DNA from 3 places in the Chitinolyticbacter meiyuanensis genome. Region 2 is predicted to be linked to each of the others. Evidence: riboswitches for the same ligand, from Rfam matches in the RefSeq annotation. Region 2 holds a riboswitch; each other region holds the start of a gene.
What was found. Region 2 has a riboswitch for thiamine pyrophosphate ahead of FLM21_RS03280 (purine-cytosine permease family protein). Riboswitches for the same ligand answer to the same signal wherever they lie in the genome.
Positions count from the first base shown of each region.

Region 1: another riboswitch for thiamine pyrophosphate. It lies ahead of thiM (hydroxyethylthiazole kinase); the one in region 2 lies ahead of FLM21_RS03280 (purine-cytosine permease family protein).
Region 3: another riboswitch for thiamine pyrophosphate. It lies ahead of thiC (phosphomethylpyrimidine synthase ThiC); the one in region 2 lies ahead of FLM21_RS03280 (purine-cytosine permease family protein).

Region 1 covers NZ_CP041335.1:1,212,377-1,222,727, reverse strand. Annotated here, with positions in the region: gene htpG (molecular chaperone HtpG) at 1-1,458, shown strand, start outside; gene FLM21_RS21495 (methyl-accepting chemotaxis protein) at 1,516-2,988, opposite strand; TPP riboswitch at 3,120-3,224, shown strand; gene thiM (hydroxyethylthiazole kinase) at 3,243-4,046, shown strand; gene thiE (thiamine phosphate synthase) at 4,043-4,678, shown strand; gene thiD (bifunctional hydroxymethylpyrimidine kinase/phosphomethylpyrimidine kinase) at 4,675-5,472, shown strand; gene FLM21_RS05930 (hypothetical protein) at 5,474-6,418, opposite strand; gene FLM21_RS05925 (BON domain-containing protein) at 6,511-6,852, opposite strand; gene FLM21_RS05920 (sigma 54-interacting transcriptional regulator) at 7,066-8,442, opposite strand; gene FLM21_RS05915 (permease) at 8,444-8,983, opposite strand; gene FLM21_RS05910 (sensor histidine kinase) at 8,980-10,351, opposite strand, start outside.
Region 2 covers NZ_CP041335.1:685,935-696,285, reverse strand. Annotated here, with positions in the region: gene ssuD (FMNH2-dependent alkanesulfonate monooxygenase) at 1-857, shown strand, start outside; gene ssuC (aliphatic sulfonate ABC transporter permease SsuC) at 868-1,641, shown strand; gene FLM21_RS03290 (ATP-binding cassette domain-containing protein) at 1,647-2,456, shown strand; gene FLM21_RS03285 (TOBE domain-containing protein) at 2,479-2,694, shown strand; gene FLM21_RS03280 (purine-cytosine permease family protein) at 2,786-4,048, opposite strand; TPP riboswitch at 4,097-4,200, opposite strand; gene FLM21_RS03275 (sulfate ABC transporter substrate-binding protein) at 4,381-5,385, shown strand; gene cysT (sulfate ABC transporter permease subunit CysT) at 5,473-6,306, shown strand; gene cysW (sulfate ABC transporter permease subunit CysW) at 6,308-7,189, shown strand; gene FLM21_RS03260 (sulfate/molybdate ABC transporter ATP-binding protein) at 7,221-8,261, shown strand; gene FLM21_RS03255 (DUF5684 domain-containing protein) at 8,492-8,836, shown strand; gene FLM21_RS03250 (tetratricopeptide repeat protein) at 8,892-9,959, opposite strand; gene FLM21_RS03245 (GGDEF domain-containing protein) at 9,959-10,351, opposite strand, start outside.
Region 3 covers NZ_CP041335.1:4,278,220-4,288,570, forward strand. Annotated here, with positions in the region: gene FLM21_RS20470 (DegT/DnrJ/EryC1/StrS family aminotransferase) at 1-151, opposite strand, end outside; gene FLM21_RS20475 (acyltransferase) at 165-743, opposite strand; gene FLM21_RS20480 (Gfo/Idh/MocA family protein) at 820-1,875, opposite strand; gene FLM21_RS20485 (nucleotide sugar dehydrogenase) at 1,902-3,197, opposite strand; gene FLM21_RS20490 (GumC domain-containing protein) at 3,338-4,342, opposite strand; gene FLM21_RS20495 (protein-L-isoaspartate O-methyltransferase family protein) at 4,429-5,082, opposite strand; TPP riboswitch at 5,174-5,285, shown strand; gene thiC (phosphomethylpyrimidine synthase ThiC) at 5,396-7,255, shown strand; gene FLM21_RS20505 (Rho-binding antiterminator) at 7,667-7,930, shown strand; gene FLM21_RS20510 (adenosine deaminase) at 8,007-9,008, shown strand; gene FLM21_RS20515 (DMT family transporter) at 9,092-9,964, shown strand; gene creB (two-component system response regulator CreB) at 9,999-10,351, shown strand, end outside.

The DNA of each region.
Region 1 (10,351 bases), 530 kb from region 2:
GAAACCGACGCCGTGCGCTGGGAATCCACCGGCGACGGCGAATTCACCATTGAAAGCGTCGAGAAGGCCAGCCGCGGCACCGAGATCGTGCTGCACCTGAAGGAAGGCGAGGACGAGTTCCTCAACGACTGGCGACTGCGCTCCATCATCACCAAGTATTCGGACCACATCAGCCTGCCCATCCTGATGAAGAAGCGGCCCGAGTACGACGACGAAGGCAAGGAAATTGCCAGCGACGAACTCGAAGCGGTGAATCAGGCCAATGCGCTGTGGACCCGCAACAAGGGCGACATCAGTGACGAGCAGTACAAGGAATTCTACAAGCACGTCGCCCACGATTTCGACGAGCCGCTGGCGTGGAGCCACGCCCGCATCGAAGGCCGCCAGGAATACACCGAGCTGCTCTACATCCCCAAGCGCGCGCCGTTCGATCTGTACGACCGTGATCGCCGCCACGGCGTGAAGCTCTACGTGAAGCGCGTGTTCATCCTGGAAGACCACGACAAGCTGATGCCGCAGTACCTGCGCTTCGTGCGCGGCGTGATCGATTCCAACGACCTGCCGCTCAACGTCTCGCGCGAGATCCTGCAGCAATCGAAGGATGTGGACACCATCAAGTCCGGCTGCGTGAAGAAGGTGCTGGGCCTCTTGGAAGACCTCGGCGAAAACCGCAAGGACGACTACGCCGTATTCTGGAAGGAATTCGGCAAGGTGCTGAAGGAAGGCGTCGGCGAGGATGCCGCCAACAAGGAACGCATCGCTGGCCTGCTGCGCTTCGCCTCCACCCACAACGAGGACGACGCGCAGGACGTGAGCCTGGCCGACTACATCGGCCGGATGAAGGAAGGCCAGGACAAGATCTACTACATCACCGCCGAGACCCACGCCGCCGCGCGCAACAGTCCGCACCTGGAAGTGTTCAAGAAGAAGGGCATCGAGGTGCTGCTGCTGTCCGACCGCGTGGACGAGTGGACGATCTCGGGCCTGACCGAGTTCAAGGAGAAGAAGCTGCAGTCGGTCGCCAAGGGCGAGCTCGACCTGTCGGCCTTCGACGACGAGGCGGAGAAGCGGCAGCAGGAAGCAGCCGCCGAGGAACTGAAGGACGTGGTCGAATCGATCAAGACCGCGCTCGGCGACAAGGTGAAGGACGTGCGCGTCACCAGCCGCCTCACCGACAGTCCCGCCTGCCTCGTGGTCGAGAACTTCGACATGAGTGGCAACCTGGAACGACTGCTCAAATCGGTCGGCCAGGACGTGCAAGGCACCAAGCCCATCCTGGAGATCAACCCGGATCACCTGCTGGTGAAGAAGCTCAAGGCAGAGACTGGCGGCGTGCGTTTTGGCGACTGGACGCAGATCCTGTTCGACCAGGCGCTGCTCGCCGAAGGTGCCCAGCTGGATGACCCGGCCGGCTTCGTCAAGCGGCTCAACGGCCTGATGCTGGACATGGCGGCCTGACCACGTCGCAGGTAAAGCAGAAAGCCGCCCTCGGGCGGCTTTCTGCTGTCTACTCACTCAATGTTGGCGAGTCACCCGATCGAGCTGCTGCATCGATCCATCCAGCGTCGCCACCGCCTGGGCAATCTGGTCGCTGGCATCGCGGGCGGCGGCCAGATCCTGCCGCAGCCGCTCGATGTCATTCGCCAAGCCGGCGCAATGCCGGGCCTGTTCCGCCTCGTTGTGCGCCACCTCGCCGGTACGCGCCGTCAGCGTGCTGGCTGCGGTGATGATGGCAGCTAGCCTGGCATCGGCTTCGGCCACGCTCTCCTTGCTCTGCTGCAGCCACCCCGCACCACTACGCATCGCCTCGACCGCATCGCGCGTGCCGGCAACGATGCTGCCGATCTTGCCCTCGATCTCGCGGGTAGCACCGCCGGTACGCTCGGCCAGCTTGCGCACCTCGTCCGCCACCACCGCGAAGCCGCGGCCGGCCTCGCCGGCACGCGCCGCCTCGATCGCGGCATTGAGCGCCAACAGGTTGGTCTGCCCGGCAATATCGCGGATCACCTGCACGATGTGGCCGATCTCGTCGTTACGCTGGCCCAGTGCCTCGATGCGCTCGGCCGAATGCGCGACCACCCGCGTCGCGTCGTCGAGGTGATCGCGCGTGCCACGCATGGCTGCGCCCCCATCATCGGCCAGCCGCCCGGCCTCGCCCGCCGTTGCCGCGGCCTCGCCGGTAAGGCTGGCGTTGCCCCGGCTCATGCCTGCCACACCTTGCACCACGTCAGCCATGCGCTCGACCTGCGAGGCCTGGTGGTGGATGGTGGCGTTCACCGCACGGGCACTACCGGCAATCTGTGCCGACTGCGCCGATGCCGTGCCGACCGCCGCGGTGATCTGCGCCAGCAGCGCCTGCATCGCCACACGATGTTGTTCGGCCTCACCGCGCGCCCGCTCGGTCCGCGCGAGGCTCGCCTGCTTGCCACTTTCGAACATCCAGCCCAGCGCGAACATCACCAGCGTCAACCCGATCAGCGAGCGGGTGACAAGGCCGACATGGTGCTCCGGCCCGAGCGGGCTGCGTGGCAGCACCCAGCCCTGCGCATGGGCCATGGCAAACAGCACGATGGCGACGAGGCTCAGCACGCTCCAGCACACGCCGTCGCGCTTGCCGCCGATGAAGGTGGCCGCCACCGGCAGCAGCAAAAACCACGGCGCCGACGACGACTCGATGCCGCCGTTGACGAGGCACATCCACACCACCATGCCGTAGAAGCTGGCGATCAGGCATTCGCGCGCCAGCGCCAGCACGCCGGTCAGCCGCAACAGCAGCGCCGACAGCAGCATGGCGCCACCCGCCGCCAGGATGCCCCAGCCCATCGCAGCGTGGCCCAGCTTGAAGTAGTTGACCGAGAACACCGGCACCAGCAATGCCGCCAGCAGCGCCGCGCCCACCACGTTGCGGGCACGGCTGTACGCCAGCGCCTCGGCCCGCACGCCATCGGGAATGAACCATTCGATCAGACCGCGCCAGATATCGCCCATATTGCCGCCCCCGTTTCGCCGAGTTTAGTCCGGCATGACGGCGGGCTGAATCAGGGTTGCACACGATGCAGGCGTTTTGATGCGAGTTTGATCCAACCGCTTGTCCGCTTCCGCGTGCGGGCGGACAATCGCAGCCTGACTCGGGGTGCCCCGCCATTCATCCAGGCGCGGGCTGAGATACACCCGCATCACCTGATCCGGATCATGCCGGCGTAGGGAAGTCCAGAGGGCTTGCCTGTGCCAAGGAGCCCTTCATGACCACGCCGCAAACACTGCCGCTCGCCATCGTCGCCGACGAACTGGAGCGGCTGCGTACCGAACACCCGCTCACCCATGTGCTTACCAACGAGGTGGTGCAGGAAATCACCGCCAACGTGCTGCTGGCCGTTGGCGCCGCGCCCGCGATGATCGTCGCACGCGAGGAGGCGGCCGCCTTCGCCGCGCTGTCCGGCGCCGTGCTGGTCAACGTCGGCACGCTCTACCCCGAACGGCTCGCCGCGATGCGCGATGCAGTGACTGCCGCCAACGCCGCCGGCGTGCCCTGGACGCTGGACCCGGTCGCCGTCGGCGTGCTCGACTACCGCACCGACGCCTGCCGTGAGCTGATCACGCTGCGGCCCACGGCCATCCGCGGCAATGCCTCCGAAATCCTGGCGCTGGCGGGCTTTGGCGCCTCGGGCCGCGGCGTGGACAGCACCACCGGCTCACAGACTGCGCTGGCCGCCGCCGAGCAACTGGCGCGCGATACCGGCGCCATCGTCGCCGTCACCGGCGAAACCGACTACATCACCGATGGCGAGCAGAGCTGGGCCACGCCATGGGGCCACCCCATCATGACGCGTGTGGTCGGCACCGGCTGCGCGCTTTCCGCGCTCGTCGCCGCCTTCACCGCGCACGCACCCGAGCGGCTGAACGCGGTGGCCGCCGCCTGCGCGGTGGCCGGTATCTGCGGCGAACGTGCCGAATCGGCGTGCGACGGCCCGGGTTCGTTCAAGATGGCCTTCCTCGATGCGCTCTATCAGATCAGCCCCAAACAGCTGCGGGAGTGGCAACCATGAGGCTGGACCTGTCGCTGTACCTGGTGCTCGATCCGGACCTGTGTGGTGGGCCGGAGGGCATGATCCACACCGCCCGCATTGCCGCCGAGTGCGGCGCCACCGTGGTGCAACTGCGCGCGCCCAAGTGGAAGAAGCGGCTGTGGCTGGAAACCGCCACCGTGCTCAAGGCCGTGCTCGACCCGCTGGGCGTGCCGCTGATCATCAACGATCACGTCGATGTCGCGCTGGCCGTCGATGCCGCCGGCGTCCATGTCGGCCAGGCCGATTTGCCCATCGCCGCGGTACGGCGCCTCGTCGGGCCGAACAAGATCGTCGGGCTGTCGGCATCCAATGCCGCCCAGCTCGCCGACGCACCGACCGCACTGGCCGATTATCTCGGCGTCGGCCCGGTCTACCCCACCGGCACCAAGCTCGACGCCTCGCCGGTGATTGGGCTGCCGCATTTCGCCGAGCTGATGGCAGCCAGACCGCTGCCGGTGGTTGCCATTGGTGGCATCAAGCAAGGCGGCGCGGCACCCATCATTGCGGCTGGTGCCGACGGCGTGGCTGTCGTTTCAGCCATCTGCGGCCAAGCCGACATCGCCGCAGCCACCACCACGCTGCTGCAGGAAATCGAAGGAGCCCGCGCATGATCGCCCACGCCCTCACCATTGCCGGTTCGGATTCGGGCGGCGGCGCCGGCATCCAGGCGGACCTGAAGACCTTTTCCGCGCTCCGCGCCTACGGCATGAGCGTGCTGACCGCGCTGACCGCGCAGAACACCCAGGGCGTGACTGCCGTGCACCCGGTGCCACCGGATTTCGTCGCAGCGCAGCTCGATGCGGTGTTTGCCGACATCCGCGTCGATGCGGTCAAGCTCGGCATGCTGGCCAATGCAGAGATCGTGCACGCCGTGGCCGACGGCCTCGTCCGCCATCGCCCGACCCACGTGGTGCTGGATACCGTGATGATCGCCAAGGGCGGCCATCCGCTGCTGGCACCGGAAGCCGTCTCTGCGATCCGCGAGCGGCTGTTGCCGCTGGCCTCGCTGATCACGCCCAACCTGCCCGAAGCCGCCGCCCTGCTCGGCTGCGACATCGCCAGCAATGAGGCCGAGATGCGCGAACAGGGCCATGCCTTGCTGGCCGCTGGCGCACAGGCAGTGCTGATGAAAGGGGGGCACCTGGGCGGCGAGGAAAGCCCCGACTGGCTGGTGACGCCAGCCGGCGAAACACGCTACGCCAAGGTGCGGGTCGCCACCCGCCACACCCACGGCACCGGCTGCACGCTATCGGCTGCGCTTGCCGCACTGCGGCCGCGCCACGCCGATTGGCCCGCCACGGTGGCCGCAGCGCGCGACTACCTGCAGGCAGCGCTCGGTGCGGCGGACCGGCTCGACGTCGGCCACGGCATCGGCCCGGTCCACCACTTTCACGCCTGGTGGTGATTCAGGCCGGCACTGCCCGCCGCTGACGCGCTGGCGCGAAATCGAGCTCGGCCGCCAAGGCGGTACCAAACCCCGCGTCCAGCGCCATCGCCTGTTCGAGCACGGCCAGCACCACCTCGCGCTCGGCGACGCGGCGCAAGCCGGCGGCCATGTTGCGTAACAAGCGTTGCTGACCCGGCGCATCCATCCCGGCCAGCACCTGCCGGCCCGGCAATGCCGCTGCCGGCGACAGCGCAACGATGCCCGGCACGGTGCTCGCGGCATCGAGCAAGGCGGGCGGGCCGGCATGCGCGGGCAGGTCGTCGAGCTCGATCACGCCCAGATCCTGCCATTGCGCCTGCGGCTCAGGCTGGGCCGCACCGGCCGCAGCCTGCAAACGCCAGCGCGGCGTGTGTCCAAGCGCGATCCGCCGGCCAAAGTGCCACGCCTGCATGCCGGCGGCCTCGGTCCAATGCGCAGTCTGGCAGGCGGCAAGCCGCAACCAGACCGGATGACTGCGGCCCGCCGCGTCGACGAGGCCATACGGCCGTGCCGCGTACACGGTGAGCTGGCTGTAGCAACCCGGCAGGCCCGGCGCTGCCAGCAGCGGCAGCAGGCTGGGGAGCACATCCGGTTGTCGCGCAGCCAGCGCCCAGCTGCTGCCAGCCAGGTGGCCCGACCAGCCAGCCGGCCAGCGCACGGGCGCCGGCAGATCCAGCCCGTCGAGTTGCCAGGGGCCATCCTCGGTATGGAAATGCAGCACGAACATGAACGGGGTACGCCCGATCACCGGCGATCCACCCACTTCGCCGAACTGCAGGTGGACCGCGGTCTGCCAGCCGCGGCCCTGGAACAGCCGGGCAACGCACGGCGGCTTCGGCGTGGCACTGACAATGAAGCGCCCCCAGGCCGCATGGCGGGGGGCAACGGGAGGGTGCTCGAACTGATGGGGATCGTGGCGGCGCATGCTCGCTCCGGGCATCAGCAAGGCGGCCCGTGGCCGCCTTGCTCAGACGAGGATGGATCAGACCCGCGCGCGGCAGGCCCGGTCCACTACGGTCAGCCGGCCTTGACGGTCAGCGCGCTCTTCACGTCCTTCACGCCTTCGACGCCAGCAGCGATTTCGATGGCGCGCACACCGGCATCGGGCGTATCGACGTTACCGGACAGCAGCACCACGCCGTTTTCGGTCGTAACCTTCACGTCCAGCGCCGACACCTGCTTGTCGGAAGCCAGCGCAGCCTTCACCTTGGTGGTGATGGTCGCGTCGTCGATATAGGCCGCGACCGATTCGGTCGAGGTCTTGGTATCGGCGGTGTCGGCCGCGATCACCGGCGCAATGGTGACCGACGAAAAAGCCAGGGCAGCAAGACCGCGGGCGAGCAGTTGGTTGATCTTCATGGTGTTCTCCTTTGTGTATTTGGCAGCAAGTCCAGGCTTGCCCCAAGTTACTTGCAAGCAGCGTGCCAGCAAGGAGAAACCCAATGAAAAACAGGCGGTTGCGCGAAATGCGCCGCAGTTGCAGGCTCAACCGCGCCATCGACGGGGCCGAATTTGTCGCCAACTAGCGACAGCGTCGGCGTAAGGCTGCATAACCAACTGATTTTTTGTAAATTATTCCTGTCGCCCGTCGGCAACATCGTCGGCGCGGAACAGTTCTGGCGTCAGCCCATGCTTTTGCAGCAGCCGGTAGAACTCGGTGCGGTTGCGCTCGGCAAGACGCGCAGCGTCGGCCACATTGCCATTGGTGAGCTTGAGCAGCCTCACCAGATAGTCGCGCTCGAAGCGGGTCTTGGCTTCGGCAAGGCTCAGCACCTCGATGGTGGGCACCCGCAACGCACGCTGCACCAGCGTCAGCGGCACCAGCGGCGCGGTCGACAATGCGCACACCTGCTCGACCACGTTGTAGAGCTGGCGCACGTTACCCGGCCAAGGTGCGGTCGACAGCGCCTCCAGCGCATCCGGCGCAAAGCCGTTGACCTGGCGACCGTACTTCTCGCTCACGGTGGCGAGGAAATGGTTGGCCAGCAACGGGATGTCCTCGCGCCGCTCGGACAGCGGCGGCAACTGCAGGCTCACCACGTTGAGCCGGTAATAGAGATCCTCGCGGAACTGCCCTTCTGCCATCGCCGCGTCGAGATCGCGGTGGGTGGCGGAGAGGATGCGCACATCCACCGCCATCGATTCGCTGGCGCCCACCGGCCGTACTGCCCGCTCCTGCAGCACGCGCAGCAGCTTCACCTGCAGCGGCAGCGGCATATCGCCGATCTCGTCGAGGAACAGCGTGCCGCCGTGCGCTGCCTGGAACAGGCCGCGATGGTTGGCCACAGCGCCGGTGAATGCGCCCTTGATATGGCCGAACAGCTCGGATTCCAGCAGTTGCTCCGGGATGGCGCCGCAGTTCACCGCGACGAAGGGCGCCTTGGCGCGCGGGCTGGCGCGGTGGATGGCCCGGGCCAGCACTTCCTTGCCCGAGCCGCTTTCGCCGCGGATCAGGATGCTGGCATCGGTCGCCGCCACCAGCCGCGCCTCGGCCAGCAACTCCTCCATCCGGTGGCTGCGGCTGATCAGCTCGCTGCGCCACGCTTCGCCTTCGGGCGTGCGCGTGCTGCTCGGTGCCGCCAGTTGCAGCGCCTGGGCGATCTTGTCGGTGAGCTGCTTGCCGTCAAAGGGCTTGGTCAGGTAGGCAAAGGCGCCGCGTGCGGTAGCTTCCACCGCATCCGGGATGGTGCCGTGCGCGGTCAGCAGGATCACCGGCAGCGAGGGGTGTCGGGCGCGGATCTGGTCGAACAGGGCGAGGCCGTCGCTGTCCGGCAGGCGGATATCGGACAACACCAGCGCCGGGTGCTCGACTTCCAGCCGGTTGAGCGCTGCCTGCGCATGCTCGGCCGTGGTCACCCGGTAGCCGGTGGCACTGAGCCGCATGGTCAAGAGGCGCAGGATGTCCGGATCGTCATCGATCACCAGGATCAGCGGGCGGCTGTCGCTCATGTCACTTCCCCGATGCCGACGGGCGCGCCGGCAAGGTGTTCTCGATCTTTTTCAGCGCCTCGAGCTTGGTGGTGGCCTCGTCGGCGCGGCGTTGCTCGTCCTTGAGCTGCTGGGCCAGCTTGTCCGCCTGGTCCTCCAGCTTGCGTCGCTCCTGCCACTGGCTCTGCAACAGCTGCGCCAACGGCTTGAATGCCGCGGCGTCCGGATCGACTGACTTGATCACCAGGTCGAGCTGGGAGATGGCGCGCGGCAGCTCGCCATGGCTGCGGGCCAGCAGCAGCGCACGCTTGATGGTGTTGGCCGGATCGACCGGCTCGCCGGCGAGCGCCGCCAGCTCCTTGGCCAGATCGCCGTTGGCAAGGCCACGCACGCGGGCCGCATAGCCCAGCACCTCGTCGACGGCATTGGGCACTTCCTCGACATAGATCACCGGTTCCGGCGTAGGCACCGGCGTAGGCACCGGCGTGTGAGGCGGGGGCGGCTGTAACAGTTGGCAGGCCGACAACAGGCCGGTGGCCAGGAGCAGAGTCCAGGGTTTCATGCGGGCAATTCGATCCTGAAATGAGCACCGCGCGCACTGGGCTGCAGCGCGACGGTGCCGCCGTGGGCGGCAATGTATTCACAGACGATGGACAAGCCGATGCCGCTGCCGTGACGCGCACCCGGCGGCTGGCGACGGCCCTGGTAGAACGGCTCGAAGATGCGCTCGGCATCAGCCGGGTCCACCCCGGCGCCGTCATCGCGGCAGTCAATCAGCAGACTGCCCGCGCTGCGGGCGAGTTCAAAGCGGATGGCTCCGCCGTCGGGACTGAAGCGGATGGCATTGGACAACAGATTGCCGAACACCACCTGCAGCTTGTCGGGGTCGGCCGCGAGCTTGCATTCGTCGCCGCTCACGCTGACCGACAGATGGCGTGCCTGCCATTGCAGCTTCTGCGCCTCGATCACTGCGTCGAGCAAGGCGCGTACGGCCAGCGGGCGCGGTGCCGCCTGGGTGGCATCGAACACTGCGGCGTTGTAGCGCAACAGGTCCTCGATCTGGCGCTGCTGCGCAGCGACGTTCTGCCGCAGGATATCGACCACCTCGCGCTGCGCCGGCGCCAAGGGCCCGGCCACGCCGTCGTCGAGCAGCGCCACCCCCTCGCGCAATGCGGCGAGCGGCGTTTTCAATTCGTGCGACACATGGCGCAGGAAGCGCGCCTTGTCCGCTTCCAGTGCGGCCAGCCGCTGGCGCAGCCAGTCGAGCTGCTCGGCCAGCCGGCGCAAGTCGGCCGGGCCGCGGATGGCAATCGCTTCGTCGTAGCGGCCGCGACCGAGCCTGGCGATCGCGCGCTCGATGCGGGCCAGCGGCCGGGTCAGCCACAGGCCAAAGCCCAGTGCCAGCACCACCGCCAGCACGGCGGCGACCACCGCCTGCCCACCCAGCACCGCGCGCTGGCGCTCCAGCTCCAGCAGCAGCTCGGTATTGCTGCGCTCCACCCGCCGCTTCACCGCCAACGCCAGCCGCTCGTTGATGCCTCGCAATTGCGCGAAGTGATCGAACAGCAAGGGCTCGTCGCCCTTGAGCTGGCGCTGTTGCAAGAGCTCGGCGGTACCCGCGGCATGCTCGCGCCAGCTGGCGAATTCATTCGGCGCCACTTCGGTCAGCGTCTGCGCCAGCGTGCCCAGCGCCTTGCCAGCCTCGGCGCCGGCCTCGACGAAACGCAGCCTGAAGGCTTCGTCGTCCAGCACCAGATACTGGCGGGCGCTGCGTTCCATCGTCAGCGTACGCTCCGCCAGCCGCTCCGCCGCCTCGGTCAGCCGTACCGCATCGCGCGCGGACTGCCGGCTGTGCCCGGCCATGCGCTCCAAGGACAGCCACACCTGGACCGAGCTCGCCGACAGCACCACGCCGACCAGCAGGAAGGCA
Region 2 (10,351 bases):
GCCGCCTGCTAATCAACGTGGTGACCGGCGGCGACCCGGACGAGCAGCACGGCGACGGCAGCTTCCTCACCCACGCCGAGCGCTATGAAGTGACCGACGAGTTCCTGCGCATCTGGCGCGGCGTGCTCTCCGGTGAGGCTGTCGATTTCGAAGGCAAGCACCTCACGGTGAAGAACGCCAAGACGCTGTTCCCGCCGGTGCAGCAGCCATATCCGCCACTGTGGTTTGGCGGTTCGTCCGAGCCTGCCAAGGCGCTGGCTGCCGAGCAGGTCGACGTCTACCTCACCTGGGGCGAGCCACCGGCCGCTGTCGCCGAGAAGATCCGCGAAGTGCGCGAACTCGCCGCGGCGCAGGGCCGCACGGTGAAGTTCGGCATCCGCCTGCACATCATCGTGCGCGAAACCAGCGAGGAAGCGTGGAAGGCGGCCGACGCGCTGATCCAGTACGTAACCGACGACACCATCGCCGCCGCGCAGAAGGCCTTCGCACGCTTCGATTCGGAAGGCCAGCGCCGCATGGCCGAGCTGCACGGCGGCCGCCGTGACCAACTCGAAATCCACCCCAACCTGTGGGCTGGCGTCGGCTTGGTGCGCGGTGGCGCGGGCACGGCCCTGGTCGGCAGCGCCGAGGAAGTGGCGGCGCTGGTAAAGGAATACCACGCGCTCGGCATCGAGACCTTCATTCTCTCGGGCTACCCGCACCTGGAGGAATCGTATCGCGTGGCCGAGCTGCTGTTCCCGCTGCTGCCGCTCGATCATGTGCCGCCGCCGCAGAAGCAGAACCTGACCGGCCCGTTCGGCGAGGTGATCGCCAACGATATCGTGCCGGCTGCGCGCCAACCCGCGCCGGTTGCTTGAGGGCAGTGTGATGAGCATTGCCAACACCCTCTACAAGCGACTGGCGCCTTGGGCGGTGCCCGTGCTGCTGATCGCCGGCTGGCAGTGGGCGGCCGTGGCCGGCCTGATCGGCAGCCGCATCCTGCCGCCGCCGTTCGACGTGCTGAAGGCCGGCGTGACGCTCGCACAATCGGGCGAGCTGTGGACCCATCTCAAGATCAGCTTCTGGCGCGCCACCATCGGCTTTGCCATCGGCGGGGGCCTTGGGCTGCTGCTGGGGCTGATCACCGGCCTGTCGCGCCGTGGCGAGCTACTGCTCGATACCAGCGTGCAGATGATCCGCAACATCCCGCCGCTGGCGCTGATCCCGCTGGTGATCCTGTGGTTCGGCATCGACGAGGGCGCCAAGCTGTTCCTGGTCGCCTTCGGCACGCTGTTCCCGGTCTACATCAACACCTATCACGGCATCAAATCAGTGGACACTGGCCTCGTCGAAATGGCCAGGAGCTATGGCGTGAAAGGCTGGCCACTGTTCCGCGACGTGATCCTGCCGGGTGCGCTGCCCAGCATCCTCGTCGGCGTGCGCTTCGCCATCGGCTTTGCCTGGATCCTGCTGATCGTGGCCGAGACCATTTCGGCGAGTTCCGGCATCGGCTACCTCGCGATGAATGCACGCGAATTCCTGCAGACCGACATCGTGGTGCTCGCCATCCTGCTGTACGCGCTGCTCGGCAAGGCCAGCGATGTGCTGGCCCGCCAGCTGGAACGCGTCTGGCTGCGCTGGCACCCGGCCTACCAAGGATGAACGCCATGACCCAGACCACGCTTCAACCCGGCCTTGGCGTCGCGCTCGCCATCCGTGGGCTCGCGCGCCGCTTCGGCACGCAGACCGTGCTGCACGACCTCGATCTCGACATCGCTGCCGGTGAGTTCGTCGCCATCGTCGGCCGCTCCGGCTGCGGCAAATCGACGCTGCTGCGGCTGATCGCCCAGCTCGACACCGCCAGTGGCGGCGTCATCCACGCCGATGGCGCACCGCTGGCCCGCTCCGGCATCGATACCCGGCTGATGTTCCAGGATGCACGGCTGCTACCGTGGAAGACGGTGCTGGCCAACGTCGGCCTTGGCCTTACCGGCAACTGGCAGGCCAAGGCACGCGACGCGCTGGCCGAAGTCGGCCTCGCCGAGCACGCCGACAAGTGGCCGAGCCAGCTTTCCGGCGGCCAGCGGCAACGCGTGGCGCTGGCGCGCGCGCTGATCCACCAGCCACAGCTATTGCTGCTCGACGAGCCGCTGGGCGCGCTCGATGCCCTGACCCGCATCGAGATGCAGCAGCTGATCGAACGCATCTGGCAGCACCACCGCTTCACCGTGCTGCTGGTGACGCACGACGTGCAGGAGGCCGTTGCCCTCGCCGACCGGGTGATCCTGATCGAGCAGGGTCGCATCGGTCTCGATACCCCCGTGGCGCTGTCGCGCCCGCGCACCCGTGGCGCCGCCACCTTTGCCACATTGGAAGAAAGCATCCTCAACCGCGTGCTGCAGCAACCCGAAGGCCAGCCTGCCGCCGCACCCGTCGAACCTGCCATCGCCCCCGGCGCTCTGCGCTGGGCGCTCTGACCTCACCACCAGGAGCAACACCATGAGCATCAAGTCGATCAACGTACGCAACCAGTTCCGCGGCACCATCCAGGAAATCATCGAAGGCCCGGTGGTCTCCGAAGTCGATGTGGCCACGCCCGCCGGCATCGTCACCTCGGTGATCACCACGCGCTCGGTCAAGGAGCTCGATCTGAAGCCGGGCAGCGAGGTGATCGCCTTCGTCAAATCGACCGAAGTCTCGATCGCCACGCTATAGTTTGCTCGCCACCAAACAAAGAACCCGGACACATCCGGGTTCTTTGTTAGCCGCTGCACCGATCACTCGGCGGGCGGGTGAGAACCGGTCGCTACGCCGGTTGCAGCCGGCGTGCTGCCACGCCGGACAAGGCCAGCTGCAGGCAGAACGCCGTGGCCAGTGACGGCAACGAGGCGCCGATGTCGCCGGCGGCGCGGCTCACCAGCTGGTACACCGCAATGCCGGCCAGCCAGGCAATCAGTGCCGGCCATGCCACGGCGCGGCCATCCGGCTGCTTGGCATGCAGGCCGTGGTGCGCGATCACCACGCCGAACAGTGGCACGAACACCGAACCGATCATCAGCAGGAACCCTTCGTAGTCGTGGATCGGCACGAAGCAGGCGAGCGCCGTGGCCAGTACCGCCAGCACCGGGCCCAGCCGGCGCAGGGGAAGCCATGGCGCAAGGCTGTGCGTGGACACGGAGCCCGAATACAGGTCGCCATAGGCATTGTCGATTTCGTCGCACAGCACCAGCGCCAGCGCGATGGCGCCGCCGCTGGCGAGCAGGATGGTCGCCATCATCTCGCCGCCCGGATGCAGCATGGCGATCAGCACGCCGAGCGACAGGCACCAGGTGTTGGCCAGCAGATAACCGACAGCAATGCCGCCGGCCGCGCCGCGACTGCTCTTGCCGTAGCGGCTGTAGTCGGCCACCAGCGGCAGCCAGCTGATTGGCATCGCAATCGCCAGATCGACCGCCGCGCCAAAGCCCATGACACCGGTGCCGGCGCGCGCGAACAGCACGTCCCAGCCGGTACGCGATGCTTCACCGAGGAACTGCCAGGTGAGCCAGCCCAGCGCCAGCACCATCAAGGGCAGGCCGATGTGGCGCACCAGCTTGCGCACCACGCCAACCATGGAGAGGGAAAGCAGCGCAAACAGGATGGCGCCGACGAACACCGTGGTCGCCAGCGGCGCCGTCACGCCCCATTGCTGTTTGGCGATGGCGCCGATGCCATCGCGCAGCACCACGATCTCGAATACCGCCCAGCCCATCAGCTGCAACACATTGGCCGACACCGGCAGCGCCGCCAGCTTGCTGCCGAGCGCGCCATGGATCAGCCCGGCGCTCGCCAGGCCCGATTGCGCGCCCAGCCGGCCCACCCACGCCAGCAGCGCCACCCCCACCAGCGAGCCCAGCGCGATGGCGGACAGCGCCTCGGCAAACGACAGCGCCGGCACGAGGAAGGTGCCGAGCTGGATCACCAAGAGGCCGACGCCGAGGCTGCCCCACAACGTGAGATGATCTAGGAAGCCGAAGCGGCGCTCGGCGGCAGGAATCGCGCTGAGCGCGGAATTGACGGGTTGGGACATGGCCTATCCAAGCAGGATGCAAAACGGATCGGCCAGGAAGAGGTGTTCAACGACGCACACGGGCTTCCCTACGCTGGCACGACCCAGATCAGGTTCAACGGGTCGGCGCCCTGCGCCTCTCAGCCGCGACTGCGGCCCCCCGAGCGGGATGAACCTTGGCATGCATGGCAAGGCCGGTCAAGCCGCAGCGCGCCTGAATTTGCTGACCGTCAAAGTCAGTCTGTAGCGACGGCCAGCCTTATTCCGCTGCGCCATACACATCGAATTTTATAGTCTTTGGCGAGATATCAAGCGCGGCGATAATCGGCAGGTCCTACTTTCCGGAACCCATCATGATCAAGCGTGCCTCCGCCCTGCTCGTCGCCCTTGCGCTCGTCGCCCAACCGGCCCTCGCCGACGTGACGTTGCTCAACGTTTCTTACGACGTGATGCGCGACTTCTACAAGGACTACAACCCGGTCTTCGCCAAATATTACGAAGCCAAGTTCAAGGACAAGGTCACCATCCAGCAATCGCACGGTGGCTCGTCCAAGCAGGCGCGCTCGGTGATCGACGGGCTGGAAGCGGACGTGGTGACGATGAACCAGAGCCTCGATATCGACGCCATCGTCGACAAGGGCAAGCAGGTGAACGCGGGCTGGGAGAAGAAGCTGCCGAACGAGGCCTCGCCGTTCTCCAGCCTGCAGGTGCTGATCGTGCGCAAGGGCAACCCCAAGGCTATCCGCGACTGGAACGACCTGGTGAAGCCGGGTGTACAGATCATCGTGCCCAACCCCAAGACCAGCGGCAACGGTCGCTACACCTACCTCGCGGCCTGGGGCTATGCCGCCAAGCTGCCGGGCGGCAACGATGCCAAGGCGCGCGATTTCGTGACCGCACTGTTCAAGAACGTGCCGGTGCTCGATTCGGGTGGCCGTGCCGCCACCACCACCTTCATGCAGCGCCAGATCGGCGATGTGCTGATCACCTTCGAGAACGAGGCCGAGATGATCGCCCGCGAATTCGGCCGTGGCGGCTTCGAGGTGGTCTACCCGTCGATCTCGATCGATGCCGACCTGCCGGTGGCCGTGGTCGACAAGGTGGTCGACAAGAAGGGTACCCGCAAGGCGGCTGAGGAATACCTGAAGTACCTGTGGAGCCCGGAAGGCCAGACCGTGGCCGCGCAGAACTACCTGCGCCCGCGTGATGCAGGCGTTGCCGCCAAGTTCGCCAAGCAGTTCCCAGCCGTGAAGCTCTTCACCGTCGCCGACTTCGGTGGTTGGGCCAAGGCCCAGAAGACTCACTTCGACGACGGCGGCATCTACGACCAGATCGCGGCCAAGGTCGCCGGCAAGTAAGCCTACCGGGCAAGGCGCGAGCCCCCACTCGCGCCGCCCTGCTTCACACCGCATTCATAACGACAAGCTTTTCCGCCTGGAGTCCCCATGGCTTTCAAACAACACAGCGTGCTGCCGGGCTTTGGCCTGTCACTGGGCTACACGCTGCTCTATCTCTCCATCATCGTGCTGTTGCCCTTGACGGCGCTGGTGGTCAAGTCCTCGGATTTGACCTGGACGGCGTTCTGGGCAGCGGTGGCCGATCCACGGGTGGTCGCCACCTACAAGGTGACCTTCGGCGCCTCCGCGATTGCCGCCACGCTCAACCTGTTCGCCGGCCTGCTGCTGGCCTGGGTGCTGGTGCGCTATCCCTTCCCCGGCAAGCGGCTGATCGATGCGCTGGTCGACCTGCCGTTCGCGTTGCCCACCGCCGTGGCCGGCATCGCGCTCGCCACGCTGTATGCCCCCAATGGCTGGCTCGGCCAATACCTCGATCCGCTCGGCATCAAGGTGGCGTTCACGCCGCTGGGTATCGTGGTGGCGCTGACCTTCGTCACGCTGCCCTTCGTGGTACGCACGGTGCAGCCGGTGCTGGAAGATCTGGAGCACGAGCTGGAGGAAGCCGCGGCCAGCCTCGGTGCCACCCGCTGGCAGATCTTCTGGAAGGTGATCCTGCCGATGCTGCTGCCGGCGCTGCTCACCGGCTTCGCGCTGGCCTTCGCCCGTGCCGTCGGCGAATACGGCTCGGTGATCTTCATCGCCGGCAACATGCCCTTCGTATCCGAGATCACGCCGCTGATGATCATCTCCAAACTGGAGCAGTACGACTACCTGGGCGCCACCGCCATCGCCGTGGTGATGCTGGTGGTGTCGTTCGCGCTGCTGTTCATCATCAACGGCCTGCAGTGGTGGTCGGCCAAGCGCCTGGGCAGGAGGAAATAACATGGCTGGTGCCATCAACAATACCCCGCGCTCCATCGTGACCACCGAGTCACGACCGGTGCGCTATCTCCTGACCGGCCTCGCACTGCTGTTCGTCGGCCTGTTCCTGGTGATCCCGCTGGTGTCGGTGTTCGTCGAAGCACTGCGCCAGGGCTGGAATCTCTACCTGGCGGCCCTCGTCGAGCCCGATGCCCTGTCCGCGATCAAGCTCACGTTGCTGGTCGCCGTGATCGCCGTGCCGCTGAATCTGGTGTTCGGCGTGGCCGCCGCCTGGGCCATCGCCAAATTCGAGTTCCGCGGCAAGAGCCTGTTGATCACGCTGATCGACCTGCCGTTCTCGGTCTCCCCGGTGGTCGCCGGCCTGATCTACGTGCTGCTGTTTGGCGCGCAGGGCTGGTGGGGGCCGTGGCTGTCCGACCACAACGTGAAGGTCATCTTCGCCGTGCCCGGCATCGTGCTCGCCACCGTGTTCGTTACCTTCCCCTTCGTCGCTCGCGAGCTGATCCCGCTGATGGAAGCGCAAGGCAGCGACGAGGAACAGGCCGCCATGGTGCTCGGCGCCTCGGGCTGGCAGACGTTCTGGCGGGTGACGCTGCCCAACATCAAGTGGGGCCTGCTCTACGGCGTGATCCTCGCCAACGCCCGCGCCATGGGCGAGTTCGGCGCGGTGTCGGTGGTGTCCGGCCATATCCGCGGCCTGACCAACACGGTGCCGCTGCACGTCGAGATTCTTTACAACGAATACAACTTCGTCGGCGCCTTCGCCTGCGCGTCCGTCCTCGCCCTGTTGGCGCTGGTGACGCTGGTGGCCAAGAGCTATGTGGAATGGCGCAGCGCGCGCCTCGCCCTCGAAGACCAGCGCAATGCCCTGAGCGATCAATGAGCGTACGCGCCCCTTATCGGACAAAAAGATCATGAGCATCGAAATCAAGAACATCAGCAAGCGCTTCGGCCAGTTCCAGGCGCTGAACGACATCAACCTCGACATCCGAAGCGGCGAACTCCTGGCCCTGCTCGGCCCCTCCGGCTGCGGCAAGACCACGCTGTTGCGCGTGATCGCCGGGCTGGAAACGCCGGATGCCGGCCAGATCCTGTTCCACGGCGAGGACGCCACCGACACTCACGTGCGCGAGCGCCAGGTCGGCTTCGTGTTCCAGCACTACGCGCTGTTCCGCCATATGACCGTGTTCGAGAACGTGGCCTTCGGCCTGCGCGTGCGGCCGAAGAAGACCCGGCCAAGCGAGGAAGCGATCAAGAAAAAGGTGCACGAGCTCCTGGATCTGGTGCAGCTCGACTGGCTGGCCGACCGCTATCCGGCCCAGCTCTCCGGTGGCCAGCGCCAGCGCATCGCCCTGGCCCGCGCGCTGGCAGTGGAGCCGCGCGTGCTGCTGCTCGATGAGCCCTTTGGCGCACTCGACACCAAGGTGCGCAAGGAGCTGCGCCGCTGGTTGCGCCGGCTGCACGACGAGATGCACATCACCTCGGTGTTCGTCACCCACGACCAGGAAGAGGCGCTGGAAGTGGCCGACCGGGTGGTAGTGATGAACAAGGGCCAGATCGAGCAATCGGGTACGCCAGCGGAAGTCTACGACGCACCGGCCTCGCCCTTCGTCTACCAGTTCCTTGGCGACGTGAACCTGTTCCATTCCCGCGTGCACGATGGCTGGGCCGAAGTCGGCGGCACCCGCTTCGCCGCGCCCGAAGCCGGCGACAAGGCGGTGATCTATGTGCGCCCCCACGAAATCGATCTTGCCCGCAGCGCCAGCAGCGATGCGCTCGCCGGCGTCGTCACCCATGTGCGCCTGTTGGGTGCGACGGTGCGACTGGAAGTGAAGACCGATGCGCACGAGGCGCTGGAAGTGGAACTCACCCGCGAGCGCTACCAGGGCGAGCGCTGGGCGGTGGGCGACGCTGTCTGGCTGACTCCACGCGAGGCCCGCGTCTACGGCGCGTAAGCCCCAGCCGCTCGCCATGCCAAGCAGCCCGACCCCACGCCGGGCTGCTTGCTTCTGACGCACCGCCATCCGCTGTTGCAGCGCTGCTGCACGCCGATGGCATTATTTTGCTTTCTGGTAACTTTCCTGCAATATCCCCTTGCTTGCCCGAGCACGAAAATACACTTTCCGCCGGGCAGCCGGGACGCCCCAGGCGCCCGCAGACCAATACATGATCAGGGAGCAGGAAAATGGCGGGATTGCTGGGCATGTTGTTCACGCTGGCGTTTGTGGCGTTCTATTTCGTCGCGATGTGGAAAATCTTCACCAAGGCCGGCCAGCCGGGCTGGGGCTCGCTGGTGCCGATCTACAACCTCTACCTGATGGTGAAGATCGCCAAGCGCCCGGACTGGTGGATCATCCTGGCGCTGATCCCCATCCTCAACCTGATCACCATCGTGCTGATCTTCGATATCGCCAAGCACTTCGGCCGCGGTGTCGGTTTCGCACTGGGCATGTTGTTTCTGCCCTTCATCTTCTTCCCGATCCTGGCCTTCGGCGAAGCGCAGTACGACGCAACGCCGCTCGCAGCCTGAATCAGCGCACTGATGAAAAAGCCCGCGTCCGCGGGCTTTTTTCGTTGGCAGGGCTTCATGCGCCCAGCCGCAATCGCGTCTGCTCGATGCGGGTCTGCAGCATGGCGCGGCGCAGCCGCTCGGCCACCGCCGCACCAGTGCGCAGCGACATCGCGCTGCCATCGTCCGGGCAGGCCAACGCAGCCAGATGCTTGTAGGCCGCGAGCGCGGCCCGGTGATCGTTGCGCCGCAGCGCCAAGTCGGCCAGCAGGTCCGCCGCGTCGCGCTGCACCGTGGTCATCCCGGCATCGCCGGCCAGCTGCATCGCCTCCTGCAATGCGGCCTCAGCCTCGTCGTGCTGATCGAGCCGCAACAGCGTGCGGCCCAGCGCCAGCAGCACATGGGCCAACCCCCAACGGTTCTGGTTCAGCCTATGGATGGCAAGCGCGCCCTCCAGCGCCGTGCGCGCGGCCGGGTAATCACCGCGCGCATAGTGGATCAGGCCGTGGTAGCTGCGCACCTCGGCCTCCCACACCTGGTTGCGCACCGCGCCGCGCAGCAGGCCGCCAGCCTCCTTCAGTGCCGCCAGTGCACGGTCGTACACCTGCTGGCGATACGCGTCGCCAGCGATATTGATCAGCACTTCGCAACTGAGGTACGGATCGCCCTGCGGCTCGGCGAGCTTGAGCGCGAACTCGTGATAGGCCAGCGCGGTGGCATAGTCCTCGATCGCGTAATACACCTTGCCGACGCCCAAGTAGACGCGGGCGCCGTTCTCGATGTCGTGCATCGCATGCACCCGCGACAGGCTGTCCAGCCACACACTGAGTGCGCGCTGGTAGGCGCCGGCCACGTAATACGCATGCCCGAGCTGCAGCTGGGCCTCGATCATGTCGCGGTCGTGCCGCGCCTCGTCGAACAGCGGGATCGCCGCGCGGAACGCGGCCTGTGCCCGTGGCAAGGCGCCGACATGCTGGTGCGCATGCCCCAGCGTGACATAGACGCGGGCGATGGTCACCGCATCGCCCAGCCGCTTGGCGCGCGCCAGCCAGTCGGCCATTACTTCGGGCCGCTCAGGCGAGCCATTGCGCGCTGCCGCAGCCAACGGTTCGAACTCCGCAAGGAACTGTTCGGGGGTCTGCATCAGAAGCCGGACTCCACCGACACGCGGTTGCGGCCGTTGCGCTTGGCCATGTAGAGCGCGAGGTCCGCGCGCGAGAACAGGATGTCGGCGCTGTCGCCCGGTCCCAGCTCGGCGCAGCCCACGCTCACCGTTACCGTCAGGCCCGGCTCCAGCGTCGACCACTGGAAATGCTCCACCCGCTCGCGCAGCCGCTCGGCCGCCTCGCGCGCCCGGGCAAGGTCGGCACCGGGCAGCAGCAGCGCGAACTCCTCGCCGCCATAGCGCGCCAGCAGGTCGACGCTGCGGCGCTCGTCGCGGAACAGCGTGGCGCCGGCGCGCAGCACCATATCGCCCACGGCGTGCGAGTAACGATCATTCACCTGCTTGAAATGGTCAAAATCGATCAACAGCAG
Region 3 (10,351 bases), 730 kb from region 2:
GCTTAGCGCCCGTAAGAGTTGCGAGAGCCACTTCCAGCTCCTGCACTTCCGGACCCATAATGTATTGGCCGTGGTTCAGCACCCGATGAATTCTGTCGTCGATTTGCTGCTTGAGCGCATGATATTGCGACTTAAGATCTATAAAATCCATTAAATTAAAATCCTTACATCGCCGAGGGCATCCACCCCATTAATCCGCTGCGAAGCGCATATACGTCGCCAGTATGTGGGCATGTATAGTCACCATCGCCCTCCAGAGGCAGCGGAATTCGCTCACCAAAACGTCCCATCCACCCAATTTGTCGTGCCGGCACGCCGACCATGAGAGCGTATTCCGGCACATCCGAGTTAACTACCGCGCCAGCGCCGATAAAGGCATAAGCGCCAATGGTAATTCCACATACCACGGTGCTATTTGCACCAAGCGTGGCCCCCTGCCGAACCAAGGTACGACGATACTCGCCCCTTCTATTTACGGCGCTTCTCGGGTTATAAACATTGGTAAATACCATGCTGGGACCGCAAAAAACGTCGTTTTCCAGTGTCACCGCGTCATAAATACTTACGTTGTTTTGCACTTTGCAGTTAGAACCAATAACGACATCGTTACCAACGAATACGTTCTGTCCAAAGGAGCAGCCATCCCCTATCTTGGCCTGGGCGCAGATATGAGTCCAATGCCAAATACGCACTCCATCACCAACGCTGGCCCCTGCATCCACTATCGCGGTTGGGTGAATCATAGTATCCGCCACAGAACCTCCAGACATAATTGAACACTCTTGAATAAACAGTCGTGAACGTCGACTAAGTGCAGGTTTAGTATTCCAATGGCAGTGAAACCGTCTTACCGTCTCGCGCAGAGATATAGGCAGCAATCAATAGCTCTAATGACTTGAGCCCCTCGCGGCCATCTGTTTCAGGTTCCGCTTCTCCACGAAGTACTTCAACAACGTTCTTGTAGTAGAGCGGGTGTCCAAAACCATACACCGAGGTAGTTGCGTAGTTTGCCTCATTTATTTCAGAGTCGTAGTCTCTCGACTCTTCGAATTCCCACTGCTGAATATCATTGACCGCTACGCCGCCAACTCGGACGGTGCCTTTTTCCCCGAGTATCGTAATGCTCCCTTCCATGTTTCTCGGGTAGGTCAGCATTGTCACACTCATGGATCCCAAGGCACCGCTACGCCATTTGACATTGAGCACGCCGGTATCTTCAACTTCGATATTCCGCGTCGTACTCATCAATGCTTGGACTTTTTCTACAGGACCGATTAGCCAGTCCAACAAATCAACATAGTGGCTCGCTTGATTCATGAAAGCTCCACCATCGAACTCCCACGTTCCTCTCCATTCAGCTTGATCGTAATATGCTTGAGGGCGTGACCAGAAAACATTCAAATGAACAAGATGAATCTTGCCGAATCGCCTTTCTTCAACAGCTCGTTTCAGTAACTGCAAAGTGGAATTGTGACGGTTCTGCTTCACCACAAATAGGCGCACACCCGCCTGGTCGCAGGCTCTGACCATACTTACGCCATCGTGCCAACGCGTCGCCATTGGCTTTTCCGTCATCACGTGAATCTTGTAACTGGCGGCCAAGATGGCCTGCTCAGGGTGGAGCCCACTAGGCGTGCAAAGAACCACAAGGTCAATCTGCTCATGCTCGAACAATGCCTTAATATCTCGATATCCAGGCACATTATATTTTTTTGTATGCTCTGCAAGTACTTCCGCATTCACATCACACACTGCAATCAACTGCAAATTAGATGAATGCTGCCCAATCGAGTCAAAATGGTTTTTTGAAATTCGCCCGCAACCGACAATCGCAGTTCTGATCTTTCTTTCTAAAATAGGCTGGCAATAGAGCATCTGGCTTCTCTAAAAAGAATTAGAAATTACAAACGGAAAACTGTAAAACCCGCTTTAGCAGCCTTATGTCGATCATATAGAGCCTTCACATCCGCGAGCACGGGCTCCTGACCGTTACACCACTGGAATAGCGCATCTGGCGTTAACTCGCGATATTCATTGTGGCCTACTGCCACGACCAGCGAGTCAACCTTATTCAACTCATCAATAGCACCTAATTGGATACCATATTCATGCAACACTTCGGATGCGTTGGCCCAAGGGTCTGCAACAACAACCTTAACACCCCATTTTTGCAACTCAATTATCAAATCGACAACCTTGCTATTTCTGATATCGGGGCAATTTTCCTTGAAGGTAATCCCCAGTACCCCAACGGTACTACGAGCAACATCCACGCCATTTTTCAGCATCAGCTGAATGACCTTGCGCGCTACGTAACGCGCCATATTGTCATTTATCCGTCGACCTGCCAGTATTACTTGCGGGTGGTAACCAACTTCCTCTGCCTTATGAGTTAAATAATAAGGATCTACCCCAATGCAATGCCCGCCGACCATGCCAGGCCGGAAAGGAAGGAAATTCCATTTACTCCCTGCGGCCTCCAAAACCTCTATTGTATCAATATCCAAACGAGAAAAAATTACAGATAATTCGTTCACAAGAGCGATATTGAGATCTCGCTGGGTGTTTTCGATTACCTTTGCTGCTTCTGCCACTTTGAGGCTACTGGCGGGAAACGTACCGGCCGTAATAATCGACTGATACAAGCGGTCGACCAGTTGCGCGATCTCTGGCGTGGAGCCACTGGTGATTTTCCTAATTTTGGTCAAAGAATTGATCTTATCGCCGGGATTCACACGCTCGGGACTGTACCCGCAAAAGAAATCCTGGTTGAATTTCAACCCAGACAATTTCTCAAGGATGGGAACACAAACCTCTTCAGTGCAGCCAGGATACACCGTAGATTCGTAAATCACTAAGGAGCCCTCTTTCAGGACTCGACCAACCATCTCGCTAGCCTTGATCAACGGCGTCAAATCCGGGCGGTTCACGCCATCGATTGGGGTAGGAACTGTAACAATGAAAATCCTGCAATCGTTGAGGTCGGCAACATTACTACTGTATTCTAATTGCGTTGCGTATTTTAAATCGCTCTCCGTCACTTCCAGCGTGCTATCCGTGCCAGCCGCCAGCTCAGCAACTCTTGCTTCATTTATATCAAAACCTACAACAGGTCTTATTTTACCGAATTCAACTGCGAGAGGCAGCCCTACATACCCCAGGCCCACCACGGCTATTTTTTTGTCTAAAATACTCATAAACTCACCGTCAATCAAAAATCCAATAGGGATTTCGCAGCATTTTTAGCAGCTGATTTAATAGGAGCACGAAATCAGTCTTAACGCAAAAAACAAATCACTCAACGATACACAACCCACATGCTCATACGCCCTCGTTGTTACTCTTTCTTCCGTGCATACTGAACCATTTCGCAGACGAGCATATAGAGCATTGCGAGCAATAATCCACAAACCATGCCGAACAGAATATTTTTTACCCTCTTTGGTCCGGATTTTTCGTCAGGTATTTCAGCCCAACTGATTTTCAGCTCGTCTCGCTCTTGCGCTTTTACCAATTCAATCCGACGATCAAGGCGATCAATCAACGCACTCCAATACGCGCTTTCCTGCATGGCCGTTACGGTGGCAATCCAAGGCCCAGCAGACCCTACGGATTTTTGTTTCATACCCTCGACTACAAGTCGCTGCAGGTTAGATAGCTGATCTTGTATTTTTACGACCTGGTTTTGTGCCAGATCGGAGATTCCGGACTGCAAGGTAGCCTCAGCCTGAATTCCAGCCAAACTAATAATTCCATATTGCTCGGATGCGGAAATGGTCTTGATGACTGCTGCAAGTTGAGGGGATTCAAGTGACTTCTCGGCATTTACTTTGTTTTTTGCAGCGAGCTCGCGTCTAAGTTCGAGATTATAACGTTCCTTCGATATCTCCAATAATCTTAACGTATATACATTATCCGACAACGTCTTTCCAAAAACATTTGCGAGCCGCGCAGCAAAGGCAGGACTAACATCAGTTGCAGAAACATCAAGATAGCCATCCTTGGCATTAAGAACAACATCAATATGGCTTTTTGTGGCTCGCAGTGTCGCATTACGGCTAGCAGTTCCGTAGTGCTTCGACAAGTTCATTTTTTTTGCGACCTGCTCAACCAATACCTCGTTGTTTAGAGCCCAGTTGTATACCGGCGCATTCTTCGATGGCGCAATTTTCAGTATCGCCGTATAGCGATCTGGAAGCGTAAACATCACGCAAGCAGCCACAATACCAGCTACGATTGGCAAGGCAATTAGCGCATGCCTATATCGATTCATTAGTATGAAAATATCCCGCAACGTGATATCCGTCTCTTGGGCTTTTCCCTGCAAATTATCAGAAGACATATAACCAGTGCCAAGTAGGCAATTCGCAATTAGAATCAAGAGCGCCCCAAATGGGGCGCTTCATTTTTTTAAATCAAGAAGCTGCATTAAAACCAGAAGCCAGCAGAATCATTTTGGTGATTCAACCTCGGCAGGTTGTACTCAAACCGCTTCTCGCTGCGCCACGCGCCCTCTTCCACGCGCGTTTCGAGCACAGCACTCATGATCGGTAGATTGCCGACCACAGCAATCAGGCGGCCACCAACGGCAAGTTGGTCTTTCAGTACCTGCGGCACGGCATCGAGCGAGGCGGTGACAATAATGACGTCGTACGGCGCCTTGGCGGCGAAGCCATGGCTGCCATCGGCAAGTTCGACATGGGCGTTCTTGATGCCGGCGCGCAGCAGGTTTTGCTCAGCGGCGGCCTTGAGGGCCGGGTCAATCTCCACGCCGTGCACTTCGGCAGCGAGGCCTGCCGCCAGCGCCATCAGGTAGCCGGTGCCGGCGCCGACCACCAGTACGCGGTCAGCCGGCTTGAGGCCCACTTCCTGCAGCAGGCGGCCTTCAACCTTGGGGGCGAGCATACAGGCGCCGTTGCCGAGCGGCAGTTCGGTATCGACAAAGGCGAGGTTTTTCTTGTCGTCGGGGACGAAATCCTCGCGCTTCACATCGAGGAAACGCTGCAGCACCTGCTGGTCGAGCACGTCCCACGGGCGGATTTGCTGTTCAACGAGAAAGTAGCGCGCGCGTTCCCAATCCATCTGACATAACCCCAATAAAAACAAGCCGATAAAGGCACAGTTAAATTAAATAACTTGTCATTATCCCACAGCTTCTATACGGTGACAGCTCTGTTTTCGCTAGGGGTTCCGCTACTTACCTTCCTCGGTATGTCAGCGGATGAGAGAGTCCCTCAGCACCTGATCCGGCTCATACCGGCGTAGGGAAGCGAATCCGTCGGCACGCTCGTGGCCGGCGTGTGCCTCTCCTGCGCCTTCTCACTTTGCAGGAGGCCTATCCTTGAACAAGCCCACCGAATTTCGCGCCAGCGACGCCCATGTCGACCAAGCTGCGATCCAGCCCTTGCCCAATTCACGCAAGGTCTATGTCGAAGGCTCACGCCCCGACATCCGCGTGCCGATGCGCGAAATCACCCAGACCGATACGCCAACGAGCTTCGGCGGCGAGCAAAATCCACCGATCTATGTCTACGACTGTTCCGGCCCCTACACCGATCCGCAGGCGCACATTGATGTGCGCCGTGGCCTCGCGCCGATCCGCGCAGCCTGGATCGATGAACGGGGTGATACGGATCTGCTGACCGGCCTGACCAGCGACTATGGCCGCCTGCGCGAGGCGGACGCCAGCCTCGACCCGCTGCGCTTCGAGCTCACGCGCAAGCCGCGCCGCGGCAAGCCCGGCGCCAATGTCACGCAGATGCACTACGCGCGCTGCGGCATCATCACCCCGGAAATGGAATACATCGCCATCCGCGAGAACCTGCAACGCGAAGCGTACATGGAGTCGCTGCGCGCGCTGGGAGCCAAGGGCGAGAAGATGGCAACGATGATGCTGCGCCAGCATCTGGGCCAGTCGTTCGGTGCTGCAATCCCGCCGGTGATCACGCCCGAGTTCGTGCGCGAGGAAGTGGCACGTGGCCGCGCCATCATTCCCGCCAACATCAACCACCCGGAACTGGAGCCGATGATCATCGGCCGCAATTTCCTGGTGAAGATCAACGGCAATATCGGCAACAGCGCCGTCACCTCGTCGATCAACGAGGAAGTGGACAAGATGACTTGGGGAATCCGCTGGGGTGCCGACACCATCATGGATCTGTCCACCGGTAAGAACATCCACGAAACCCGCGAGTGGATCCTGCGCAATTCGCCCGTGCCGATCGGCACCGTGCCGATCTACCAGGCGCTGGAGAAGGTCGATGGCAAGGCCGAGGACCTGACCTGGGCGCTGTTCCGCGACACGCTGATCGAGCAGGCCGAGCAAGGCGTGGATTACTTCACCATCCACGCCGGCGTGCTGCTCCGATACGTGCCGCTCACCGCCAACCGGATGACCGGCATCGTCTCGCGCGGCGGCTCCATCATGGCCAAGTGGTGCCTCGCGCACCATCAGGAGAACTTCCTCTACACGCATTTCGAGGAAATCTGCGACATCATGAAGGCTTACGACGTCAGCTTCTCGCTCGGCGATGGCCTGCGCCCCGGCTCGGTGTGGGATGCGAACGACGACGCGCAGTTGGGCGAACTGAAAACACTGGGCGAGCTGACGCAGATCGCATGGCAACACGACGTGCAGACCATGATCGAAGGCCCCGGCCATGTGCCGATGCAGCTGATCAAGGAGAACATGGACCTGCAGCTGGAATGGTGCGACGAAGCGCCGTTCTACACCCTCGGCCCACTGACCACCGACATCGCCCCCGGCTACGACCACATCACCTCGGCCATCGGCGCGGCGCAGATCGGCTGGTATGGCACCGCCATGCTTTGTTACGTCACCCCCAAGGAGCACCTGGGGCTGCCAAACAAGGATGACGTCAAGGAAGGCATCATCACCTACAAGCTCGCCGCCCACGCGGCCGATCTGGCCAAGGGCCACCCCGGCGCGCAGATCCGCGACAACGCGCTCTCGAAGGCGCGCTTCGAGTTCCGCTGGGAAGACCAGTTCAACCTGGGCCTCGACCCGGACCGTGCCCGTGAATTCCATGACGAGACGCTGCCACAGCAGGGTGCCAAGGTGGCGCACTTCTGCTCGATGTGCGGCCCGCACTTCTGTTCGATGAAGATCACCCAGGACGTGCGAGATTTTGCCGAGAAGCAGGGCATCGCCGAGGCCGAAGCGCTGCGGAAGGGCATGGAAGTGAAATCGATCGAGTTCGTGAAGCAGGGCGCCCAGGTCTATCACAAGGCCTGATCGCCGCCGTCGATGCGGCGGGCTAGCGTTTGCCGCGCCGATGGCATTTCAAGAACATGCTCGATTCAACTGCGAAGGGCCAGCCTGACCGCCCTGCCCGCGACATACCGCTCAGCACCGCCGTTGGAGCAAGGCTGCTCCGGTACTCCAGCAGATGCAGGCGCTGGGTACAGGAATCCGTCAGCCCCCGCCATGTCGCTGTTTTGGACCGGTGATCGGATCGGACCCGGTCCAGCGCGACAAGTGGCTGGCAAAAGCCGAACTTTTGGGCCATGCCGAAGCCTGACCCAAGTCGGCGGTCCTCGGGCGGGTGGCTGGCGGAAATCGACGGACGTTCAAGAACTTGCAGCAATCGCTGTCTATGCTGCGAGTTCTGACGCCTGTGTGGACGAGCGCAAGGACAGGACCGCGATGCAAGACTACAGCCCCATCTCGTGCGAGCTGCACGACTACCTGGAAATCGCCTGCACCTATCGCTACCCCTTGCTGGTGGAGCGTCACGGCGCGCCCGATTGCGAAGGCGTGGCCATCGATGTGTTCGGCGCCCGCGGCAGCGAATTCCTGCGCCTCTCCACCCGCGACGGCGTGCTCGATGTGCGTTTGGACAAACTGGTCGCCATCACGCCGCAGCATCAGGGTGCGCGTTTCGGCCGCGTTGTCTACCGCGGCCACTGAGCAGGTTGCGGAAAGCGCCGACGCGCATCACCCAGGCACGCGCTAAGCTCCAGCCATCCCCTTGCCGGAGCCTTCCATGGATGTCACCGCCGACTGGCTCGCCCGCCTGCCCAAGACCGAGCTGCACCTGCATATCGAAGGCACGCTGGAACCGGAGTTGATGTTCGCGCTGGCGCAGCGCAACGGCGTGCGCCTGCCATACGATTCGGTCGAGGCAGTGCGCGCCGCCTACGATTTTGCCAACCTGCAATCCTTCCTCGATCTCTATTACGCCGGCGCCGGCGTGCTGCTGACCGAGCAGGATTTCTACGATCTCACCGCAGCCTACCTGTTGCGCTGCCGCGCCGACCGCGTCGTGCATACCGAGCTCTTCTTCGATCCGCAAACGCATACCGCACGCGGCGTGCCCTATGCCACCGTGCTCGCCGGCATCCGCCGCGCACTGACCGACGCACACGAGCAGTTCGCCATCAGCTCCAAGCTGATCCTCTGCTTCCTGCGTCATCTGTCGGAGGAGGAAGGCTTTGCCACGCTGCGCGAGGCCGAGCCCTATCTCGACCTGATCGATGGCGTGGGCCTCGATTCCAGCGAAGTCGGCCACCCACCGGAGAAATTCGCCCGATTGTTCGCCCGCTGCAAGGCGCTGGGCCTGCCGCGGGTAGCCCACGCCGGGGAAGAAGGGCCACCTGACTACGTATGGCAGGCGCTCGACCTGCTCGATGTCTGCCGAATCGACCATGGTGTGCGGGCGCTGGAAGATCCTGCCCTCGTCGACGAACTGAAACGTCGACGGATTCCGCTCACCGTCTGCCCCCTATCCAACATCCGGCTCAAGGTGTTCCAACGATTGTCGGATCACAACCTGCGCGCGCTGCTCGAAGCGGGCCTCGTCGCCACGGTGAACTCGGACGACCCGGCCTACTTCGGCGGCTATGTCGGTGAAAACTGGCGTGCCTGTGCCGCGGCGCTGCAGCTGACACGGGCCGAGCTCAAGCAGCTGGCCGTGAACGGCTTTACCGGCAGCTGGCTGCCCGAGGTGGAACAGGCGCGCTGGATCGCCGAGATCGAGGCGATGTAGCCGCCGTACATCAGGGTTAGCCGCAGGCACACAGCGCACGGCGGATCGGCGACACTCGCGTATCGCCCCGACCCTGCCTTGCCATGTCCCAACGCACCACCGGCATCCTGCTGATCCTGCTCTCCGCCGTCGCCTTCGGCCTGATGCCCATCTTCGGCACCTGGGCCTACGCGGCCGGCGTCGATACCCAGGGCCTGCTGCTCATCCGCTTCAGCGTGGCTGCCCTGGTGATGGTCGCCATCATGGTCTGGCGCGGTGCGCGCTGGCCAAGGGGCCGCCTGCTGGCCGGGCTTGCCGCGATGGGCGGTATCGGTTACGCCGGGCAAGCGTTCAGCTACTTCACCGCGCTGCAGTACGCCAATGCCGCGCTCGCCGCATTGCTGCTCTATCTCTATCCGGCCATCGTCACCGTGCTGTCTGCCTGGTTGCTGCGCGAGCGGCTACGCCGCCGCGTGTGGGCGGCGCTGGCGCTGGCCTCGCTCGGACTGGTACTGACCATCGGTACGGCGCTCTCCGGCAAGGCCATCGGCATCGCCTTCGGCGTCGCCGCGGCGCTGATCTATTCGTGCTACATCCTCGCCGGCAGCCGGCTCACGCCGCAGGCCGGTGCACTGCCTTCCGCCACCGTGGTGATGCTGGCCGCCGCTGTGGTGCTGTGGGGTTCAACCGCCTTTGCCACACCACACTGGCCGGCCACCGGTAGCGGCTGGGGTGCAACCTTGGCCATCGCCATCGTTTCCACAGTGATCGCCATCTTCGCCTTCCTGGCCGGGCTCGATCATCTGACCGCCGCCGAAGCGTCAACCTTGTCGACGCTGGAGCCGGTGGTCAGCGTGCTGCTCGCCGCCTGGCTGCTGGCGGTGCCATTGACCGGGCTGCAGTGGCTGGGCGGTGCGGCCATTCTGGTTGCCGCGCTGGTGATCTCGCTGGCGCCGCCACTGCCGGCGCCGGAATAGCTGTAGCGGGCCGCGGCGGCCTAGAATGCCGGCCATGACTGCCCACATCCTGCTGATCGAAGACGAACCCGCCATCGCCGATACCCTGCTATTCGCGCTGCAGCGCGAAGGCTATGCGGTGGATTGGCAACGGCTGGCCCGCGATGGCGAAGCGGTACTGGCCGATGCGCAGTTAGTGATCCTTGATGTCGGCCTGCCCGACGACAGTGGCTTCGAAGTGCTGAAGCGCTTGCGCCGCCACAGCGAAGTGCCGGTGCTGATGCTGACCGCGCGCGCCGACGAGATCGACCGCATCGTCGGGCTGGAACTGGGCGCCGACGATTACGTGGTCAAGCCGTTCAGCCCGCGCGAAGTGGTGGCGCGGGTGCGCGCCATTCTCAAGCGGTT